Regions from separate parts of the Streptomyces sp. NPDC059906 genome, predicted to be linked through region 2. Evidence: riboswitches for the same ligand, from Rfam matches in the RefSeq annotation. Region 2 holds a riboswitch; the other holds the start of a gene.

Region 1 (7,678 bases), on a different contig from region 2:
GCCTCCACCGTCCTCGGCTGGGCCGACGGCCTCGCCAAGGCCCGCCAGGTGCGGGGGGAGCGCAGCCACGTCGTCGCCGTCATCGGTGACGGCGCGCTCACCGGCGGCATGGCCTGGGAGGCGCTGAACAACATCGCGGCGGCCAGGGACCGGCCGCTGATCATCGTCGTCAACGACAACGAACGCTCGTACGCCCCGACCATCGGCGGCCTCGCCAACCACCTGGCGACCCTGCGCACCACCGACGGCTACGAGCGCGCCCTGGCCTGGGGCAAGGACGTGCTCCAGCGCACGCCCGTGGTCGGCAACACCGTCTACGAGGCCCTGCACGGCGCCAAGAAGGGCTTCAAGGACGCCTTCGCCCCGCAGGGGCTCTTCGAGGACCTGGGACTGAAGTACCTCGGCCCGATCGACGGGCACGACATCGGCGCCGTCGAGTCGGCGCTGCGCCGCGCGAAGCGCTTCCACGGCCCGGTGCTCGTGCACTGCCTCACCGAGAAGGGCCGCGGCTACGAGCCGGCCCTGCGCGACGAGGAGGACCACTTCCACACGGTCGGCGTGATGGACCCGCTCACCTGCGAGCCGCTCAGCCCGGCGGGCGGCCCGTCCTGGACCTCCGTGTTCGGTGAGGAGATCGTCCGGATCGGCGAGGAGCGCGCGGACGTGGTGGCGATCACCGCGGCCATGCTGCACCCGGTCGGCCTCGCCCCCTTCGCCGAACGGTTCCCCGACCGGGTCTGGGACGTCGGCATCGCCGAACAGCACGCCGCCGTGTCCGCCGCGGGCCTCGCCACCGGCGGACTGCACCCGGTCGTCGCCGTCTACGCCACCTTCCTCAACCGCGCCTTCGACCAGCTCCTCATGGACGTGGCACTGCACCGCTGCGGCGTCACCTTCGTCCTGGACCGGGCCGGCGTCACCGGTGTCGACGGGGCCTCGCACAACGGCATGTGGGACATGTCCGTCCTCCAGGTCGTCCCCGGGCTGCGGATCGCCGCCCCGCGCGACGCCGACCAGCTGCGCGCCCAGCTGCGCGAGGCGGTCGCCGTGGACGACGCGCCGACGCTGCTGCGCTTCCCGAAGGAGTCCGTCGGTCCCGTCGTACCCGCCGTCGACCGGATCGGCGGCCTGGACGTCCTGCACGCCGCGGACCGGCCCGAGGTGCTGCTCGTGGCGGTGGGCGTGATGGCACCCGTCTGCCTCGGGGCCGCCGAACTCCTGGAGGCCCGCGGCATCGGCTGCACCGTCGTCGACCCGCGCTGGGTCAAGCCGGTCGACCCGGCGCTCGCACCGCTCGCCGCCCGGCACCGGCTGGTGGCCGTGGTCGAGGACAACAGCCGGGCCGCCGGGGCCGGTTCCGCGGTGGCGCTGGCGCTCGGCGACGCCGAGGTCGACGTCCCCGTACGCCGCTTCGGCATCCCCGAGCAGTTCCTCGCGCACGCCAAGCGCGCCGAGGTGCTCGCGGACATCGGCCTCACCCCGGTCGACGTCGCCGGCCGGATCGCCGCGAGCCTGGCCCTCGCCGAACCGGCCGGGGACCGGGGGGGGGACCGGCAGTGGAACAGCCCGGCGACGGACGGATGTCCGGCGACGGACGGATCGTCATGCCAGCGCAAGGAGAGAACTGAATGACCAAGGAGTTCGACCTCGCCGCGCTCTTGGCCGAGCGCGGGGCCGAGCGGTACGAGCTGCACGCCAAGCACCTCAACCACCAGCTGCCGCGCATGCTGCACACCATCGGCTTCGACAAGGTCTACGAGCGTGCCGAGGGCGCGCACTTCTGGGACGCGGACGGCAACGACTACCTGGACATGCTCGCCGGGTTCGCGGTGATGGGCCTGGGCCGCCACCACCCCGTCGTCCGCAAGGCGCTGCACGACGTCCTCGACGCCTCGCTCGCCGACCTGACCCGCTTCGACTGCCCGCCGCTGCCCGGCCTGCTGGCGGAGAAGCTGCTCTCCTACAGCCCGCACCTGGACCGCGTCTTCTTCGGCAACAGCGGCACCGAGGCCGTCGAGACCGCGCTGAAGTTCGCCCGGTACGCGACCGGCAGACAGCGGATCCTGTACTGCTCGCACGCCTTCCACGGACTGACCACCGGCTCCCTCTCCGTCAACGGCGAGGACGGCTTCCGCAAGGGCTTCGCGCCGCTGCTGCCCGACACCGCCGTCCCGCTCGGCGACCTGGACGCCCTGGCGCGGGAGCTGAGGAAGGGCGACGTGGCGGCCCTGATCGTGGAGCCGGTCCAGGGCAAGGGCGTGCACGAGGCCCCGCCCGGCTACCTGCTCGCCGCGCAGGAGCTGCTGCACCGGCACAAGGCGCTGCTGATCGCCGACGAGGTGCAGACGGGCCTCGGCCGGACCGGCAAGTTCTACGCCTACCAGCACTCGGACGGGGTGGAGCCCGACCTGGTCTGCGTGGCCAAGGCGCTGTCCGGCGGATACGTGCCGGTGGGGGCCACCCTGGGCAAGGACTGGATCTTCCAGAAGGTGTACTCCTCGATGGACCGCGTACAGGTCCACTCGGCCAGCTTCGGGTCCAACGCACAGGCCATGGCCGCCGGACTCGCGGTGCTGTCGGTGATGGAGAACGAGGAGATCGTCGCGAACGCCGCCGCGGTGGGGGAGCGGCTGAAGTCCCGGCTCGCGGAGCTGGTGGACCGCTACGAGCTGCTCGCCGACGTCCGGGGCCGCGGACTGATGATCGGCATCGAGTTCGGCCGGCCCAGGTCCCTGAAGCTGCGCAGCCGCTGGACGATGCTGCAGGCGGCGCGGAAGGGACTGTTCGCGCAGATGGTGGTCGTGCCGCTGCTGCAACGGCACCGGATCCTGACCCAGGTGTCCGGCGACCACCTGGAAGTGATCAAGCTGATCCCGCCGCTGATCGTCGACACCGACGACGCCGACCGGTTCGTCGACGCCTTCACGGAGGTGATGGAGGACGCGCACAATGGCGGTGGCCTGATGTGGGACTTCGGGAAGATCCTTGTCAAGCAGGCGGTGGCCAACCGCTGAGCGTGCGCAGCAAACTTTTTGCCTCTGAGGCAAGAAGTTTGCCTGACGGGCAAGACTCGGGCTGAATGGAGCCATGAGCTCCTCCGAGACCGGCCCCGCCGAGGGGGCGGTCGCCGCCGTCGCGCCCCAGCTGCGTGAGCTGCGGCGGCGGGCCGCCCTCACCCTGGAGGCCGCGGCCCGCGACGCAGGGCTCTCGCCCGCCCACCTCTCCCGCCTGGAGACCGGGCAGCGCCAGCCCTCGCTGCCGATGCTGCTCTCCCTCGCCCGGGTCTACGGTACGACCGTCGCCGAGCTGCTGGGGGAGACGGCCGCGGACCGGGACGCCGTCGTGCGCGCCGCCGGCATGGAACCCACCGCCGCGGGCGGCTGGACGTACTGGCGGGCCGGAGCGCCGGGCCGCGGCATGCAGGCCCTGCGCGTCCAGGTTCCGTACGGCTCCCAGGGCGACGTGGTGCGGGTGCACCCCGGTGAGGAGTGGCTGCACGTCCTGCGGGGCCGGCTGCGACTGCGCCTCGGGGACACCGAGCACCGGCTCACCGCGGGGGACAGCGCCCACTTCGACTCGATGACCCCGCACCGGATCGCCGCGCAGGACCCCGACGGGGTCGAGCTGCTGTTCGTACACACCCTGCTGCAGAGCCCGACGGCCGCCCTGTGCCTCGGCCCGACCCCCGGAGAGACGCCATGAGTGCCACGGAGGAGAAGCTCCCGCGCGCCCTGTGGGTGCGACTGATCATCTACATCGCCCTGGGGCACGTCTTCGGCGGCTTCCTCTACCTGCTGTTCGAGGTGGGCGCCAAGTAGCGCCGTCCGCGGGCGGGTGGCTCAGTCCAGCATCCGCTCGCGCAGCCGCTCCCGGGTCCCGGCAGTGAGCCGCAGGCCCTGCTCCAGGTAGGCGTCGACGCCGCCCCAGGTCTCCTCGACGGTCTCGAAGGCCGCCGCCAGGTACTCGGCGCGCGCGTCGAACAGGGGACTGAGCAGCTCCATGACCTCGGGGGAGTAGGCCGAGGCCGCGGAACCGCTGCGGCGCACCTTGTAGCGGCGGTGCGCGGCGTTCGACTTCAGGTAGTCCTCGACGACGGCCTCGCGCTCGACGCCCAGGGCGAGCAGGGTGACGGCGATCGACAGGCCCGCGCGGTCCTTTCCGGCGGCGCAGTGCATCAGGGCCGGGACGCTGTCCTCGGCGAGCGCGTGCAGGATGCGGGAGTGCTCCGCAGTGCGCTCCGTGACGATCGCGCGGTAGGAGCCGATCATCCGGTCCGCGCCCTTGCCGTCGGCCAGGATCTCGCGCAGCTGGTCGAGGTCGCCGTCACGGACCATCTTCCAGAACTCGGCGCCGTCGGCCGGGTCGCTCAGCGGCAGGTTCACATTGCGCACGCCCGGCAGGTCGACGTCCGGGCCCTCGAGCTTCTGGTCGGCCGCGTTGCGGAAGTCGAAGATCGTGTGCAGGCCCAGCGAGGCCAGGAACGCGGCGTCCTCCCCGGTGGCGTGAGCCAGGTGACCGCTGCGGAACAGCACCCCCTGCCGCACCCGCCGCCCGTCCACGGTGGGCAGTCCGCCCACGTCCCGGAAGTTGCGCACACCGGTCAGCTCGGGTTCGGTCGACGGGACCTGCTGCGTCACGGGGGCTCCTCCCACTCCGCCCCGCCGCCGCTGCTCGCCGACGGGCTCCACCAGACGATACGGCATCACCTGGGCGCGAAATGGCGCCCCGAGGGATATTCCGAGCCGATAAGAGCCTTCTGTCCGAATTGGTGCCTTAATAGCAACTGGCCCTGAAATGGCGGAAGGTGAATGCGAGGCGCGTGAGCAGCGTCATATCCGTGACCGTGCGTTGCCCGTCATGTTCACGTAATTCAACTGTTTCTCAAGGGGCTTTAGGCAAAAGCGCGCGGCGGAAATCGACGCAGGGTTACCGGATATTCCCGTAAAGGATCAATCGGAACACCCGCCGGGGGAACCCCTCGCTTGTCCGTGTGCGTCTTGGTCCCTTACGTTCACCACCGATCCGGACGGACGCCTAATCCTGCCGCCGACCGGAGCCCGCACTCATCGACCACCCGTACACGGCAGGAGCGGGGGACCCACAGGTAGAACTGCCTGTTCCGGTTCCCGGAACGGCTTGGGGTAAAGCCGCGTTCTGCGCGGCCGGGCATCTCCAGCCCGCACCCGACAGCTCACCTCGCAGGCGCCGGAGAGGAATTCGCCATGCCCGCGAAGGGTAAGCACCGCCGTACCAGGGCCATGCGCCTGACCCGCACCATCGCCGTCGCCGGAACCGGCGGCGCCGCGCTCGCGCTCCCGCTGATGGGTGCCGCCGCCGCCAACGCCGCTCCCGCGCACTCCGTTTCCGAGCAGGCCGCGCAGTCCGTTCCGGCCTCGGCCAAGAAGGCCGCCGCCGAGAAGAACTCCGACTCGCGCACCTACACCGTGAAGAGCGGCGACTACCTTTCGAAGATCGCCGACGAGCAGGACGTCGACGGCGGCTGGAAGAAGCTCTACACGGACAACCGCGAGGCCGTCGGTTCCGACCCGTCGCTGATCCACCCCGGCCTGAAGCTCTCGATCGGCGGCCAGGCCGCCAAGTCGTCGGCGCCGTCCTCCGCGCAGTCGCAGAAGCCCGCGCAGAAGTCCGCCGAGAAGCCCGCCGAGAAGCCCGCCGAGAAGTCCGCCGCCGCGAAGCCGGCCCAGAAGTCGGCGGACGCCGAGAAGGCCTCCTCCTCGGACACCGGCAGCCAGTCCACGGGCACCACCAGCGGCTACACCTCCCCCGTCGCGGGCGGCACCGTCGGCACCCCGTACCACCAGTCCGGCAGCATGTGGTCCAGCGGCTACCACACCGGCACCGACTTCGTCGTCCCGACCGGCACCTCCCTCAAGGCCGTCGGCGCGGGCACCGTCGTCTCCGCCGGCTGGGGCGGCGCGTACGGCAACCAGGTCGTCATCCAGCTCGCCGACGGCCACTACGCCCAGTACGCTCACCTCTCCTCGCTCTCCGTCTCCGCCGGTCAGTCGGTGACGGCGGGTCAGCAGGTCGGCCTCTCGGGTGCCACCGGCAACGTGACCGGCCCGCACCTGCACTTCGAGATCCGCACCACGCCGGACTACGGCTCGGACATCGACCCGCTGGCATTCCTGCGCTCGCACGGCGTCTCCGTCTGACGACCGGTTCCGCGCGGCCCCCGCGCCCCGAAGGCCGGACCCCGATCCCCGGGTCCGGCCTTCGGCGTGTCCGGACCCCGGTGTGCGCGCCGTGCAGGGCCCTCGCGTATTCCGGAATTGACGAATACTTTAGGCGTGGCCTTTCTCACCGCCCGTCAATCCCGCCCTACGGTCGCGTAGGTCACATTCCAAGGTGAATCATGGGCCGATGTGGCAGACGATTCGAAGAGTGACAGCAGAGCAGTGATCGGGTCGTACGTGGCGGTGGGGGACAGCTTCACCGAGGGCGTCGGCGACCCCGGCCCCGACGGGGCGTTCGTCGGCTGGGCCGACCGGCTGGCCGTACTGCTCGCGGACCGGCGCCCCGAGGGCGACTTCACGTACACGAACCTCGCCGTGCGCGGCAGGCTCCTCGACCAGATCGTGGCGGAGCAGGTACCGCGGGTCGTCGGACTCGCGCCGGACCTCGTCTCGTTCGCGGCGGGCGGCAACGACATCATCCGGCCCGGCACCGATCCCGACGAGGTCGCCGAGCGGTTCGAGCTGGCGGTGGCCGCGCTGACCGCCGCGGCCGGAACCGTCCTGGTGACCACCGGGTTCGACACCCGTGGGGTGCCGGTCCTCAAGCACCTGCGCGGCAAGATCGCCACGTACAACGGGCACGTCCGCGCCGTCGCCGACCGCTACGGCTGCCCGGTGCTCGACCTGTGGTCGCTGCGGAGCGTCCAGGACCGCAGGGCGTGGGACGCCGACCGGCTGCACCTGTCGCCGGAGGGTCACACCCGGGTGGCGCTGCGCGCGGGGCAGGCCCTGGGCCTGCGCGTTCCGGCCGACCCGGACCAGCCCTGGCCGCCCCTGCCGCCGCGCGGCACGCTCGACGTCCGGCGCGACGACGTGCACTGGGCGCGCGAGTACCTGGTGCCGTGGATCGGGCGCAGGCTGCGGGGCGAGTCGTCGGGCGACCACGTGACGGCCAAGGGGACGCTGTCGCCGGACGACATCAAGACGTGGATCGCGTCGGTGGCCTGACGCGGACGGGGGTCGGTGGTGTCCCGGCGGCCGGCGTCCGACGGGCCGGTGCACCGACGGGCCGGTGCCCCGTTGGGTGCTAGCGCCGCGTCGGTGTCAACGCCGCCCGCTCCAGGCCCAGTTCCCGGGCCAGGGCGTCGTCCACCCACTCCTGCGCCCGGGCCCGCGACACCGTGCCCGTGTACGAGGTGAGCTGCACGGCCAGCCCGTCCAGCAACGCCGTCAGCCGCAGGGCAGCGGCGTCCGGCTCGGGGCAGGAGAACTCACCGGCGGCCACGCCCTCGGCGATGACCTCGGCGATCGCCGCCTTCCACTGGCGGTCCAGCTCGCGCGTGACCTCCCGCAGCGCGGGCTCGCGCGGCGCCGCCGCCCAGCCCTCGATCCACAGCCGCCAGCCCTTGGCCGGCCCGGTCGGCGCGTACCACCGCACGGCCGCCCGCAGCCGGCGCAGCGCCGACGTGCGACGGGCGAGC
Region 2 (7,678 bases):
GCCGGGTCGATGACCGCCCGTACGACGGTGTCGACGCCGCGCGGAGCCATGCCCTGGACCACCGGGCGCAGCTCCGCGGGCTTTCCGAACAGCTCGGTCAATTCGGCGTAGGCCCGCCGCAGTTGCTGCTCGTCCGCGAGGTCGAGGCGTACGCCGCCCAGGTCGGCGCGGTGGCGCAGGTGCGGGGCGGTGGCCTTGAGGGCCACCGGGTAGCCGATGGTCCGCGCGGCGGCCGCGGCGTCGTCGGGAGTGGCGGCGGGCAGGGCGCGGTGCACGTGGACCCCGTACCGGCCGAGCAGGTCGCAGGTCTCCCGGCTGCCGAGGGTGAGCCCCTGCCCGCGCGCGAGGTGCCCCGCTATCTGCTGGGCGGCGCCCTTCTCGTCGATGTCCTCGTACTCCGGCACCTTGCCGGGGTCGGCGGCGTCGCGCCGCCACTGGGCGTAGGCGACCGCCTCGCCGAGGGCGCGGACGGCACGCTCGGCGGCGGGGTAGGCGGGGATGAGGTGGGCTCCCTCCGGGGGCAGGACGGCCGTGGGCGACTGGGCCGGGGCGGCGGACGGACCGGACGGGCGGGACGAGGCCCGATCGGCGGGGCCGGGAGCAGCATGGGGTGCGCCGCCCGGGGTCGTCCGGGAGGCCGGGCCGCCCGGGGTGGCCTGTGGCACGGCACCGGGGTCGGGCGGGAAGGCCGCGCCCGGAGCCGCGTCGGCGCCGGTGGCCGAAGCCGCCTGGGAAGTGGTGCCCGGCGTGGCCCGGGAGGCCGGGCCACCCTGCCGCACAGCACCCGGATCGACCGGGAAGGCCGCGCCCGGAGCCGCGTCGGCGCCGGTGACCGAAGCCGCCTGGGAAGTGGTGCCCGGCGTGGCCCGGGAGGCCGGGCCACCCTGCCGCACAGCACCCGGATCGACCGGGAAGGCCGCGCCCGGAGCCGCTTCGGAGCCGGTGGCCGGAGCCGGCTGGGAAGTGGTGCCCGGGGTGGCCTGGGAGGCGGTGCCCTGAGCCGGCTGCGGGGCCGTGCTCGCCGCCGCGGACAGGGCCTCCGCCAGGCCGCCCAGCTCCACGTGGACCACGAGGACGGGCTTGGTGGGGACCGCGGCCGCCGCGGAGCGCAGGGCCTCCGCGAGCGCGGCGTCCCCGGCCGCCCCCTCCCCCAGCGTCGGGATGGCGGTCACCACGACCGCGTCGCACGTGTCGTCGGCCAGGGCCCTGGCCAGGGCCGCGTGGAAGTCGTCGGCCGAGGCGGCGGTCGTCAGGTCCAGCGGCGGCTGCGGGCGCAGGCCCTCGGAGAGGCACGCGTCGTAGGTGAGCAGTCCCAGGGACTCCGAGTTGCCCAGGATGGCCACCCTCGGTCCGGCGGGCAGCGGCTGGCGGGCGAGGAGCAGCCCCGCGTCGACCAGGTCGGTGATGGTGTCGACCCGGATCACGCCGGCCTGCCGCAGCAGCGCGGAGACCGTCGCGTGGGGCAGCCGCGTCGCCCGTACGGCGTGCCCCTGGGGTGCCACGCCGCCGTGCCGGGCGCCCTGCACCACGACCAGGGGCTTGGCGGCCGCCGTGCGCCGGGCCAGGCGGGTGAACTTGCGGGGGTTGCCGATGGACTCCAGGTACATCAGCGCGACGTCGGTGTCCGGGTCGTCGTACCAGTACTGGAGGACGTCGTTGCCGGAGACGTCGGCGCGGTTGCCGGAGGAGACGAAGGTGGACACGCCGGTGACGCCGGTGACCCCGCCGCCGCGCCGGTGCAGCCGGGAGAGCAGGGCGATGCCGATGGCGCCGGACTGCGCGAACAGGCCGATCCGTCCCGCGCGCGGCATCTCGGGGGCGAGGGAGGCGTTGAGCCGCACGTCCGGGGAGGTGTTGATGATCCCGAAGGCGTTGGGCCCGATGATGCGCATGCCGTACGTGCGCGCGTGCCTCACGAGGGCGCGCTGGCGTTCACGTCCCTCGGGGCCGCTGTCGGCGTATCCGGCGGAGACCACCACCAGTCCCTGCACCCCGTGTTCGCCGCACGCGGTGACGACGTCCGGGACGTGTTCGGCGGGCACGGTGACGACGGCGAGGTCGACGGGCCCGTCGATGTCGCGCACGGAACGGCACGCCACCACCCCGTCGAGCTCCTTCATGTCCTCGGGGAAGGCCCTGTTCACGGCGTACAGGAGCCCCGTGTAGCCGGCGTCCCGGATGTTGCCGAGGATGCTGCGGCCGACGCCGCCCGGGGTGCGGCCGGCGCCGACGACCGCGACCGAGCCGGGCTGCAGCAGCCGCTGGACGGAACGGGCCTCCGCGCGGTGCTCGCGCGCGTACTGCACGGCCAGCGAGCGGTCGGTGGGTTCGAGACCGAACTCCAGGCGGACCACCCCGTCCTCGAAGCTCCGCTTCTGGGTGTACCCGGCGTCCATGAAGACTTTGATCATCTTGTTGTTGGCGGGCAGCACCTCGGCGGCGAAGCGGCGGATGCCCCGCTCGCGGGCCACGGCGGCGATGTGCTCCAGGAGGGCGGAGGCGACGCCGCGCCCCTGGTGGGCGTCCTGGACGAGGAAGGCGACCTCGGCCTCGTCGGCCGGTGCGGTGGCGGGCGTTCCGCCGGCCCCGATCCGGTCGTAGCGTACGGTGGCGATGAACTCGCCGCCGATGGTGGCCGCGAGTCCCACCCGGTCCACAAAGTCGTGGTGCGTGAAGCGGTGGACGTCCTTGGCGGACAGGCGAGGGTACGGCGCGAAGAAGCGGTAGTACTTCGACTCGTCGGAAACCTGCTCGTAGAAGCTGACCAGGCGCTCGGCGTCGTCAACGGTGATGGGGCGGACGCGTGCGGTGCCGCCGTCGCGCAGCACCACGTCGGCTTCCCAGTGGGCGGGGTACTCGTGCCGGTCCGACGAGGTCTGCATGGGCCCCAGAGTACGGCTCGCGTACGACAACGGCGCGGGGCAGTCTGTGGGGGACGGAGGTCCGGACCGAGGCCGCGGTCCGGGACCTTTACGGGGCGGCCCACGGGGTCGTCCCGGCTTGCTTCACGATGTGGGAAACTGGTCTAGACAAGACTGGTCTAGACAACTTCAACGCCTCTGAACACCTGAAGGGCAGCATCACATGGCTGAGCGCCGCGTCAACGTCGGCTGGGCCGAGGGTCTCCACGCCCGCCCCGCCTCCATCTTCGTCCGAGCCGCCACGGCCACAGGCGTCCCGGTGACGATCGCCAAGGCCGACGGGTCCCCCGTCAACGCGGCCTCCATGCTGGCCGTCCTCGGCCTCGGCGCCCAGGGGGGCGAGGAGATCGTCCTCGCGTCCGACGCCGAGGGCGCGGAGGCGGCCCTGGACCGGCTGGCGAAGCTGGTCGCCGAGGGGCTCGAGGAGCTTCCCGAGACCGTCTGACGGACGGGACAGCAGCACCGAAAGGCCCGCCGGGACCACCGGACGGGCCTTTCACCTTTTTCCCTTCCGCTTCCGCTTCCGCTTCCGCTTCCACTGACGCTTCCACTGCTGCGCATTCGGGACGGCGGAAATAGCCGCCGGAATTCCCCCGCTTTTGTATACGGAACCTGTGTTACCGGAGCGGGCTCGCGGTGTTTACGGAATGTTGCGTATTCCTCACACGCTCCGTCGCCGACGCCGCCGAGGCGAATCGGAGCCGGTGCCCGGACGCCGACCGCTCGATGTGCCGGGTCATGAGCGCCCGCGCGCGTTCGCCGTCGCCCCGGGCCACGGCGTCGGTGATCGCGGCGTGCTCCGCCCAGTGCTCCGCCGGTCCGACCGGCGCCTCCACGACGTACATCCAGGCGATCTTGTGGCGGAGCTGGGTCAGCAGCGCGGTCAGGGAGGGGCTGTCCGCCGCCCGGGCGAGGGTCTCGTGGAACCAGCCGCCCAGGGAGCGCAGCTCGTCCACGGTGCCCCGCCCGGCCCGCTCCTGCCCCAGCCTGACCAGGCCGCGCAGCACCTTGAGGTGGGCGTCGGTGCGCCGCCGCGCGGCCCGGGCGGCACCGAGCGGCTCGAGGAGCGTGCGGGTCTCCAGCAGGTCGGCGGCCTCCCGCGCGGTCGGTTCCGCGACGCACGCGCCCGCGTGCCGCCGGGTCACCACGAAGCCCTCCGCCTCCAGCGTGCGCAGGGCCTCGCGGACGGGGACGCGGGAGACGCCGTAGCGGCGGGCGAGGATTTCCTCGGTGAGCCGGCTCCCGCGTCCGTGGACGCCGGCCACGATGTCGTCCCGGATCGCCGTGCACACCGAATGCGCCGGAATACGCATGACCGACCTCCGCCTTGATCCCCTGAAACGCCGACGATGGACGCGCTTTCAGCGACTCTAGGCCAAGCAAGCCGGTATGGAATACAAAAAGCCCCGAGTTCGAAGCCGGGGCTTTTTCGTCAGACGTTCACTCCGTGGGAGCGGAGATAGGCGACGGGGTCCATGTCCGAGCCGTACTCGGGGCTCGTACGGGCCTCGAAGTGCAGGTGCGGTCCGGTGACGTTGCCGGTGGCACCAGAGACGCCGATCTGCTGGCCGGGCTCGACCGACTGGCCGACCGAGACGCCGATGGAGGACAGGTGCCCGTACTGCGTGTACGTACCGTCGTGCATCCTGATCACGACCTGGTTGCCGTACGCGCCGCCCCAGCCGGCCTCGACGACGGTGCCGACGCCCACGGAGTGCACGGACGTGCCGCTGGAGGCGTGGAAGTCGATGCCGGTGTGGCTGCCCGAGGACCACAGGGAGCTGCCGGCCTGGTAGGCGGTGGAGACGTACGAGGCGGTGATCGGCGCGACGAAGGTGTTGAGGCGCTTGCGCTCCGCCTCCCGCGCGGCGCGCTCCTTGGCCTCGCGCGCCTCCTTGGCCGCCTCGGCCGCCCGCTCGCGGGCCGCCTCCCGGGCCGCCTCGCGGGCGGCGGCGTCCGCGGCCGCCTGCTTCTGGGCGAGGGCCTGGGCGTCGATCTCGTCGGCTATGGAGTCGCCGATGGTGACGACCGGGGTGAGCCCGGTCTGTTCCACCTCGGGCTCGGCGGCGAGCGCCGGAGCCGCGAGGGTGCCGACCACGCCTGTGGTGGCGAGGGCCGCGACCCCCGCCGCGCGGACGGTGGTGCGGTGCATCCGGCCGGTACGGCGGTGCTTCCCGGTGGCGCGCGTGAACGCCATGTAGAGGCTTGTCCTTTCCTTCCCTCTCGCCTACCGGGTTAGCTGACGGGTTCGGAGGTGGAAGGTCTCCTACGGACCCCCTCGCGGTGCGCGCGGGCGTCCGATTCACCCCAGGGACTGCGATGGGTCCCCGGCTCCCCTGGCTCGCGCCGTACGGGGACTCGGCGATGGCTGTCCGGTGCCGCGGATGCGGCGCACTGCCTGACGAACAGCCCGGACGACGCTAAACGCGGCTGCGTTCAATCCTCAAACGCAACAGGCTTTTTGTAGCGCACGCCACAGGGCAGACGGGCAACCACTCCCCCAATCCGGACAAACGGCGGCCCTGGTGACACACCGGTCACCAGGGCCGCCGCGCACGCGTGCCGCTACTCGGCCGCCACCACGGTGACTTCGCCGATACCGAGGGCCTCGACGGGCTCCTTGATCTGGGCCGCGTCGCCGACGAGGACCGTCACGAGACGGTCCACCGGGAAGGCGTTCACGACCGCCGCGGTGGCCTCCACGGTGCCCGTGGCGGCCAGTTGGCGGTAGAGCGTGGCCTGGAAGTCGTCGGGCAGGTGCTGCTCGACCTGGTCGGCCAGCGTGCTCGCCACGGCCGCCGCCGTCTCGTACTTCAGCGGCGCCACGCCCACCAGGTTCTGCACGGCCACGTCGCGCTCGGCGTCGGTGAGCCCCTCCGCGGCCAGCTTGCGCAGCACCGTCCACAGGTCCTCCAGGGCGGGACCGGTGTTGGGCGTGTCGACGGATCCGCTGATGGCGAGCATCGCGGCGCCCGTGCCGTCCGGGGCGGAGCGCAGGACCTGGCCGAACGCCCGCACACCGTAGGTGTAGCCCTTCTCCTCGCGCAGGACGCGGTCCAGGCGCGAGGTGAGGGTGCCGCCCAGGCAGTAGGTGCCGAGCACCTGCGCGGGCCACACGCGGTCGTGCCGGTCGGCGCCGGTACGGCCGATCAGCAGCTGCGTCTGGACGGCGCCGGGACGGTCCACGATGACGACCCGGCCCCGGTCGTCGGCGGTCACCGGGGGAACGGGGCGCGGCTCGGCGGCCGAGCCGGTCCACGCGCCCAGGGTGTCGCCGAGCAGCGCGTCCAGGTCGACGCCGGTGAGGTCGCCGACGACCACCGCGGTGGCCGTGGCGGGGCGGACGTGCCGCTCGTAGAAGGCGCGTACGGCCGCCGAGTCGATGGCCTCGACCGTTTCCTCGGTGCCCTGGCGCGGGCGCGACATGCGCGCGTCGGCCGGGAACAGCTCCTTGGAGAGTTCCTTGGCGGCACGCCGGGAGGGGTTGGCCAGCTCGTGCGGGATCTCGTCGAGCCGGTTGCGCACCAGTCGTTCGACCTCGCCGTCCGCGAAGGCGGGCGCCCTGAGGGCGTCGGCGAGCAGGCCGAGTGCCTTGCCGAGGCGCGAGGCGGGCACCTCCAGGCTCAGCCGGACGCCGGGGTGGTCGGCGTGCGCGTCCAGGGTGGCGCCGCAGCGCTCCAGCTCCGCGGCGAAGTCCTCGGCGGAGTGCTTGTCGGTGCCCTCGGAGAAGGCGCGCGCCATGATGGTGGCGACACCGTCGAGGCCGGCCGGCTCGGCGTCCAGGGGGGCGTCGAGGAGCACCTCGACGGCGACGACCTGCTGGCCGGGCCGGTGGCAGCGCAGCACGGTCAGGCCGTTGCCGAGGCTGCCGCGCTCGGGGGCGGGGAACGCCCAGGGCTTGGGCTCGCCGGCCTGCGGCTGGGCGTGGAATTCCATGGTGGCGAGCTCGGTCACTTGGCCGCCTCCTCGTTCTCGTCGGTGGCGTCGGTGGCGTCGGTCTCGTCGGCGGGGGCGGTGGGCTCGTAGACGAGCACCGCGCGGTTGTCGGGGCGCAGGCGGGCCTTGGCGACCTCCTGGACCTCCTCCGCGGTCACCTCAAGGACCCGCTGCACGGCGGTGAGGGCGAGCTGCGGGTCGCCGAACAGGACGGCGTACCGGCACAGTTCGTCGGCGCGGCCGGCGACCGTGCCCAGGCGGTCCAGCCACTCGCGCTCGAGCTGGGCCTGGGCGCGCTCCATCTCCTCGGCCGTGGGGCCCTCCTCGGCGAACCGGGCCAGCTCCTCGTCGATGGCGGTCTCGATGACCGGCACCTCCACGTCGCCGGACGTCTTCACGTCCAGCCAGCCCAGGGAGGGCGCACCGGCGAGCCGCAGCAGGCCGAACCCGGCGGCGACGGCCGTGCGGTCGCGGCGGACGAGCCGGTTGTACAGGCGGGACGACTCACCGCCGCCCAGGACGGTCAGGGCCAGGTCGGCCGCGTCGCACGCGCGCGTGCCGTCCTCCGGCAGGCGGTAGGCAGCCATCAGGGCGCGGGCCGGGACCTCCTCCTCGACGATCTCGCGCAGCTGCCCGCCCATGACGTCGGGCAGCGAACCGTCCCGGGGCGGCTGCTTTCCGTCGTGCGAGGCGATGGAGCCGAAGTACTTCTCGACCCAGGCGAGCGTCTGCTCGGAGTCGATGTCGCCGACGACCGACAGCACCGCGTTGTTCGGCGCGTAGTAGGTGCGGAAGAACGCGCGCGCGTCCTCCAGCGTGGC

Evidence for each region. Region 2 has a riboswitch for cyclic di-AMP ahead of ACFV9J_RS37180 (M23 family metallopeptidase). Riboswitches for the same ligand answer to the same signal wherever they lie in the genome.
Region 1: it holds a riboswitch for cyclic di-AMP, as region 2 does, so the genes downstream of both, ACFV9J_RS14945 (peptidoglycan DD-metalloendopeptidase family protein) here and ACFV9J_RS37180 (M23 family metallopeptidase) in region 2, are expected to answer to the same signal.

Annotation. Positions count from the first base shown of each region.
Region 1 is NZ_JBHWKU010000008.1:21,508-29,185, reverse strand. Features, by position in the region: gene dxs (1-deoxy-D-xylulose-5-phosphate synthase) at 1-1,632, shown strand, start outside; gene ACFV9J_RS14965 (aspartate aminotransferase family protein) at 1,629-3,014, shown strand; gene ACFV9J_RS14960 (helix-turn-helix domain-containing protein) at 3,088-3,702, shown strand; gene ACFV9J_RS14955 (DUF6126 family protein) at 3,699-3,818, shown strand; gene ACFV9J_RS14950 (tyrosine-protein phosphatase) at 3,840-4,637, opposite strand; cyclic di-AMP (ydaO/yuaA leader) riboswitch at 5,062-5,218, shown strand; gene ACFV9J_RS14945 (peptidoglycan DD-metalloendopeptidase family protein) at 5,223-6,176, shown strand; gene ACFV9J_RS14940 (SGNH/GDSL hydrolase family protein) at 6,420-7,205, shown strand; gene ACFV9J_RS14935 (TetR/AcrR family transcriptional regulator) at 7,285-7,678, opposite strand, start outside.
Region 2 is NZ_JBHWKU010000044.1:19,613-27,290, reverse strand. Features, by position in the region: gene ACFV9J_RS37195 (GNAT family N-acetyltransferase) at 1-2,882, opposite strand, end outside; gene ACFV9J_RS37190 (HPr family phosphocarrier protein) at 3,085-3,366, shown strand; gene ACFV9J_RS37185 (GntR family transcriptional regulator) at 3,539-4,234, opposite strand; gene ACFV9J_RS37180 (M23 family metallopeptidase) at 4,354-5,118, opposite strand; cyclic di-AMP (ydaO/yuaA leader) riboswitch at 5,131-5,295, opposite strand; gene ACFV9J_RS37175 (M16 family metallopeptidase) at 5,487-6,875, opposite strand; gene ACFV9J_RS37170 (M16 family metallopeptidase) at 6,872-7,678, opposite strand, start outside.